DNA from 2 places in the Staphylococcus sp. IVB6214 genome. Region 1 is predicted to be linked to the other one. Evidence: predicted binding sites of a transcription regulator. Region 1 holds the regulator's gene; the other holds the start of a gene.
The links. Region 1 encodes CtsR, which represses protease genes until heat stress. Its sites were predicted from a motif close to ATGGTCAATAAAGGTCAAACA; they were not measured.

Region 1 (3,434 bases):
AATGCGCACGTGATCTTCCTCGTTGACCATCACACTGACCGTCTCATCATCGTTCAGCAACACTGCTGCTGCAGGTTGCTTCGTCAGATCTGGACTGATCAAATGCTTCGCTACAAGCTTGTATGCACTTTGTTGATCCATATCGGACAATCGCTGTACCTTCAAGTCCGTCAGCGCATCTTGTACTTCGTTGACGACGCGATGTCCCTCATCTTCGTTTGGAAACATCAATGGATGCACATAATTTTCAAGATTACGTGCCAAACGAATGCGTGAAGACATCACGACCGGTTGCGTCGCCGTTTGTTGGTGACCATTCGTCAACGGTGCATCATGTTCATTCGTCATCGTGTCTCGACACCTCGCTTTGTTGCGTTTCTTCCAACGCTTGGATTTCATCTCGAACAATAGCCGCTTCTTCAAACGCTTGTTGTGCAACCAGCGTTTCTAAATAGGACCGTTTTTCTTCGATTTGTCGTTTCAAAGCACGCTTTGTATGTGACGACTTCGGATACTTGCCGGAATGTTCCAAGTGACCGCCTTGCACACGACGTACAATGTCAGCCACGTCATCACGAAACGTCTCATAACAATCATGACAACCAAACTTGCCGACATGTGCAATATCTTTTAACGTCATCTGACAAGTTGGACAGCGCTTTGCTTCACGAAACATCATTTGATCGACATTTATGCCGTGTTTCGCTGCGAGATGTTGTAAAATCTGTTGAATGACAAAAGTCCCTTCAACATCATCACCTTCGTGCCATTGCGCATCCGAATGCCCTTGCGAATATTCATGAGACAGATGGATGCCCGTTTGTTTATCTGCGTTTGATTTTTTCAGTTGTTGCTCTTCTTCATGACGATACATGACGCATCACCTTCTCACCTTTAATAATAATTAATCACTGGTAACAGCCGTTTCATGATATTGGCACGAATAATATCTCTCGCTGCCACATCTAACTTCAATGTTTCACGATCAATAACTGCCGCAATCATTTTTGCTTCCCGTTCCGTAATCAAATCATTCTCGAGCAAACCATCAATAATATAATAGGCTTGCTGCTGTGATAAGGATGTCCCAATCAGTGACAACAAGTGTTTAATATAACTCGCATGATCTTTCGTTTCTATCTTAGTGATGCGAATATAACCACCACCACCACGCTTACTCTCTATTTCATATCCATGTTCATTCGTAAATCTTGTCTTTATCACATAGTTGAGCTGAGATGGTACGCAATCGAAACGTTCAGCAATATTCGCGCGTTGTATCTCTACAACATCGGCTTGTGCTTCTTCAAACAACTGCTTAATATATTGCTCTATGATATCTGACATATTGTGCATCATATCACCCCTTTTGACCATCTTTGACTATATTATATGACCCCCTTTGACCTTTTTCAACCAATATGTTTTCCAATTTATCAATTTGTTATGTTATTGCTTTCATTTATGTTGTATTATAGAGTTAGTGAAAATATTAATAAATTTGAATAAGAGGTGTCATGCATGCATATTATTATTGGGATTGTCGGCATCATTGTTTTCTTAGCGCTCGCGCTACTTGCAAGTTCTGACAGAAAAAATGTGCGCTGGCAATACATCGGTCTTATGCTTGCCATCCAAGTCGTTTTAGCCTTTTTCTTACTTAAAACGAGCATCGGGATTAAAATCGTTGGTGGCGTAGCATCAGGGTTTGGATACTTGCTTCAACAAGCATCTGAAGGGATCAACTTTGTATTCGGCGGCTTAATGAATGAAGGGGAATCTACTTTCTTCATTAACGTGTTATTACCGATCGTGTTCATTTCAGCATTAATCGGTATTTTACAATATTTAAAGATTTTACCAGTTATCATTAACGTACTTGGTTTCTTGATTTCTAAAGTAAACGGTATGGGGCGTTTAGAATCATATAATGCTGTTGCTTCAGCGATCTTAGGTCAGTCTGAAGTATTCATTTCATTGAAAAAACAATTGCCGTTTATTCCGAAACACCGCTTGTACACATTGACAGCATCTGCCATGTCAACAGTTTCTGCGTCAATCGTTGGGGCATACTTCACAATGATCAAACCAGAATTCGTTGTAACAGCTGTTGTCTTAAACTTATTTGGTGGTTTCATCATCGCATCAATCATCAATCCATACAAAGTGGATGAAGAGAATGATAAATTACTGATCGATACAGACGAGAAAAAACAATCATTCTTTGAAATGTTAGGGGAATACATTTTAGATGGTTTCAAAGTTGCTGTTATCGTAGGTGCCATGTTAATTGGTTATATCGCATTGATTTCATTATTAAACGGAATTGTTGGCGGTATTATCGCAATGGTTTCAGGCGGTTCATTAGACTGGAACTTCCAAACATTAATCGGCTTTATCTTCGCACCACTTGCATTCTTAACAGGGATTCCATGGAGTGATGCAGTTGACGCTGGTTCAATCATGGCAACAAAATTATTATCAAACGAATTCGTCGCAATGACAGAACTTGGAAAAGTAGAAGGGTTATCAGATCGCGCAGTTGGTGTCGTATCTGTCTTCTTAGTATCATTCGCCAACTTCAGCTCAATTGGTATCATCTCAGGTGCCATCAAGTCATTAAACGATGAAAAAGGTGACGTTGTTGCTCGCTTCGGATTAAAACTTTTATTCGGTGCAACACTTGTATCATTCATCTCTGCAACAATCGCAGGATTCTTTATTTAAATAGGAAGTCCATTTTTTGTGGTGGGCAGATAATAAAAAGTAACTAATTTTATTTTTAACTTAATCATAACATGTAGTCATCTCTACATTCATTTAAGCGTACAGTTTAATTATTAATTGTGCGCTTTTTCTATACCATCATTTCTTTAATACTCGCTTGCCAAGGCGCCTCACTTCAACTAATTTTGGCTTTATTGAATAAAAGAAGCCAAAATGGATTTTCCGTTCGGCTTGTTGCCTTAGGCGTCTCGTATTAGAAATGATTTTAGATACACATCTCTAAGTGTGTTAGGACATATTAGATAGCGATTACTACGTAATATATTTATGCAGCGTTATTTATTAGTAAACTATCCTTTTTACGTCGTTGATATAGCTTAAAAATAATCAGTATCCTTGCCTTGAAGTTATTAAAGTTTCGATAGCCATATGATACACGTTTAATAAGCTTAATTTTATTATTGATACCTTCAATCGCTCCATTGTTTAACTTAGGGTGTTTAATTGTTGAATAAAGGATATACTCGTATTTTTTATAGAACCGAATGACACGCCAAACACCACGTGATACATGCTTCTTTTCAACACTCATTAAAGTTTCTTTGAAACGTAACCAATCACATTGTTTTAATGCTTCTCGAAGGTGATGAACTAACATATATGTGTCATAGAGCTGCTGATCAAGATTTAATAGATACTCTAAAATA
Region 2 (3,434 bases), 250 kb from region 1:
TCAGACGCGGATAGCGACTCTGATTCAGATGCAGACAGTGATTCAGACGCAGATAGCGACTCTGACTCGGATGCAGACAGTGATGCAGACGCAGATAGCGATTCTGACTCGGATTCAGATGTAGAATCAGATGCGGACGCGGACGCAGATGCAGATGCAGATGCAGATAGCGATTCAGATTCAGACGCTGAGACAGAAATGGATAAAGATGGTGACAAGCCTGCAGACCATGATGGCAAAGACAAAGATGGTAAGAAACATCTTCCTGATACAGGTAATGAAACAAACTATGAAGGTACACTTCTTGGTTCATTATTTGCAGCAATGGGTTCTGTATTCTTATTCAGATCACGTCGCAGAAAAAATGATAAAGAATAATTAACATTAATTATTCGCTAAAGAAATCAATAGAAAATCTATGGGGCAAAAGTGTATAGCTTGTTGTTAAGTTATTAACAACTGCGACACAAGTAACTGATAGAGATTTAGAGTGGGGCATTTCGGTGTCCCACTCTTTTTCGTTGTCTAGACAAAAACAAGACATATTTAGTAAGTGTGAGATATAAAAATTTATTTTTAAGCTTAATTATTTGTATTTTTTACTGGAAATGGCATAAAGTATGGGAGTCATCTGTGTTTAAGTGACTTAAATTATTAAAAAGGAGAGAAGAAAATGTCTATTATATCGACAATTCTAGTTGTATTAGTGGCTTTAGAGTTCTTTTTTATTATGTATCTCGAAACGTTTAAAACAGTTTCAGATCAAACGAGTCGTGTGTTTAATATCTCAAAGGACAAATTACGTGATCATCACATACAAATGTTGTTGAAAAACCAAGGCATTTATAACGGTATAATCGGTATATTATTGTTATATGGTGTATTTTTCTCGGGGGATCCAAAAGAAGTTTGTACTATGTTACTTTTGTATATTGTAGGTGTGGCACTATATGGCGGTATCTCAAGTGATAAAAGTATCTTCTTCAAGCAAGGTACATTACCGATCGTTACACTGATTAGCATTTTATTTTTAGCATAAAAAAATCGAGACACTTCATTCAAGAAATGTCTCGATTCTTTAATTATAATAACGAATTAACGTTTGATAACGTTAGCTGCTTGATCACCGCGGTCACCTGATACGATATCAAATTCCACTTGTTGACCTTCTTCTAATGATTTGTAGCCTTCACCTTCGATTGCTGAGAAGTGAACGAATACGTCGTTTCCTTCTTCACGTTCGATAAATCCAAAACCTTTTTCTGCGTTAAACCATTTTACTGTACCGTTATACATAAGAATACCTCCGTGTGCATATTGCACGTTTTTATTTCTGTAAAAAAATTCTTTCATCAAAAGGAGTATATTCTTCAAAATAAACTACAATTCAATTACACGAGCTTTTATTACGATAAATTAAACTATACAGGGTATTTGAGTAAAAGTAAAGAGAATTTTAATAAAAACTTTTAAAAAGTGAAAAACAATGGTTTAAGTGCCATAAAAGTAATAAAATACACTTTCGGCATAGATTTTAAAAGGTTAATAAGATGAAATACTAATCTCATTCTAGCTAGAACATATACGGTCGAAGCGTATACAAAAATATCACTTTTAAAGTGAAGAAAAAGCCTGTACGCTAATTTTCGAGTATAGGCTTACGTTATATTAACGCGCACTATGCCAAACACTTGATAAGAAACAATAGTTAAATGTTTGTTTTCCCAACATACTTAGCATAGATTAGAGTAAAATAAATAGGGATTTCTGAATTGTATTGATCACAAAGTACATGAAAAGCCTGTCATATCAATACTTTTAACCTCCTCGGAAGGAATCGAACCTTCATTGTAAGAACCGGAATCTTAAGTGTTATCCATTACACTACGAGGAGTCAATAAGATTATTTGAACCTTATACATTATAACATGAAATAAGGGAATGCTTAAGTTTTGACCATGTTTGACTTTTGGGTTAAACTATAAACAAATAAACAAGAATATAGGAGGCAGGACTTATGAATTTAATTCCTACAGTTATAGAAACAACAAATCGTGGAGAACGTGCGTATGACATTTATTCACGTCTACTGAAAGACCGTATTATCATGTTAGGGTCAGCAATTGACGATAACGTTGCAAATTCAATTGTATCACAACTCTTATTTTTACAAGCACAAGATGCTGAGAAAGATATCTATTTATATATTAACTCACCAGGTGGTAGTGTAACTGCTGGTTTTGCAATTTACGATACAATTCAACACATCAAGCCGGATGTACAAACAATCTGTATCGGTATGGCTGCATCAATGGGATCATTCTTACTTGCTGCTGGTGCAAAAGGGAAACGTTTCGCACTTCCTAATGCTGAAGTCATGATTCACCAACCACTAGGTGGCGCGCAAGGTCAAGCAACAGAAATTGAAATTGCCGCAAATCATATCTTAAAAACACGTGAGAAACTTAATAAAATTTTATCTGAGCGTACAGGTCAATCTATTGAAAAGATTCAAAAAGATACTGACCGTGATAACTTCTTAACAGCCGAGGAAGCAAAAGAATACGGCTTAATTGATGAAGTAATGGTGCCAGAACACGCATAATATTTTTAATCATAAAGGTGTATCGCATATGATGTGATATGCCTTTTTATTTTGATCAAGTTTTAGACAGAATGGATGACAAAGTATCACATATCTAGTATATTAATTATACTTAAAAAGAAAAGAGTGAGTCTATGAATTTCCATCAAAATCATTTTGCACATGTATCACGAATTGTATTGAATGTGAATGATATAAAGCAACAAGTAAAGTTTTACACTGAGGTAGTTGGTTTAGAACCGTCAGTGGTTACAGATGAGCAAGCAGTGTTAAATATAGGTCGAAACGGACATCAGCTTATTTTGAGGGCATTAAAGAATGGACGTCATGCCAGTGTGAGTGAAGCAGGGCTATTTCATGTGGCGATATTGCTACCTGATAAAAGGCAAGTCGGTCAATTGCTTCATCATTTGTTAAAACATCAAGTGATGGTATCAGGTGGAGATCATATAGTCAGTCAAGCAATCTATTTCAATGATCCTGAAGGGAATGGCATTGAAGTATACGCAGATCGAGATTCAGCAACATGGACGTGGCAAGGGGATCAAGTTGTAATGGATACACTTGAATTGGATGGTAATCGTTTATTGGAGATAGCAGGTGATACATTATGGCAAGGAATGCCAAATGACGCAAAGATCGGTCATTTACACTTGAAATCACATGATGTAGAAGGGTCATCTGAATTCTATCAACAATTCACATTTAAACGTGTTGCGCAAATGCCACGTGCGGTATTTATGTCTGATGGTACGTATCATCATCATCTTGCAGTAAATGCGTGGCAATCGAAAAATGTTCGGCAAAATATTCGGGAAACATATGGGTT

Region 2: clpP (ATP-dependent Clp endopeptidase proteolytic subunit ClpP) is a predicted target of CtsR. The motif match lies at 1,950-1,970, and genes of this name have one in related genera.

The regions. Positions count from the first base shown of each region.
Region 1 covers NZ_CP094723.1:252,252-255,685, reverse strand. The annotation lists gene MUA51_RS01205 (protein arginine kinase) at 1-348, opposite strand, end outside; gene MUA51_RS01200 (UvrB/UvrC motif-containing protein) at 338-874, opposite strand; gene MUA51_RS01195 (CtsR family transcriptional regulator) at 895-1,356, opposite strand; gene MUA51_RS01190 (NupC/NupG family nucleoside CNT transporter) at 1,522-2,727, shown strand; gene MUA51_RS01185 (ISL3 family transposase) at 3,053-3,434, opposite strand, start outside.
Region 2 covers NZ_CP094723.1:502,368-505,801, forward strand. The annotation lists gene MUA51_RS10795 (fibrinogen-binding adhesin SdrG C-terminal domain-containing protein) at 1-378, shown strand, start outside; gene MUA51_RS02420 (DUF1304 domain-containing protein) at 674-1,039, shown strand; gene MUA51_RS02425 (cold-shock protein) at 1,096-1,296, opposite strand; gene clpP (ATP-dependent Clp endopeptidase proteolytic subunit ClpP) at 2,018-2,605, shown strand; gene MUA51_RS02435 (VOC family protein) at 2,740-3,434, shown strand, end outside.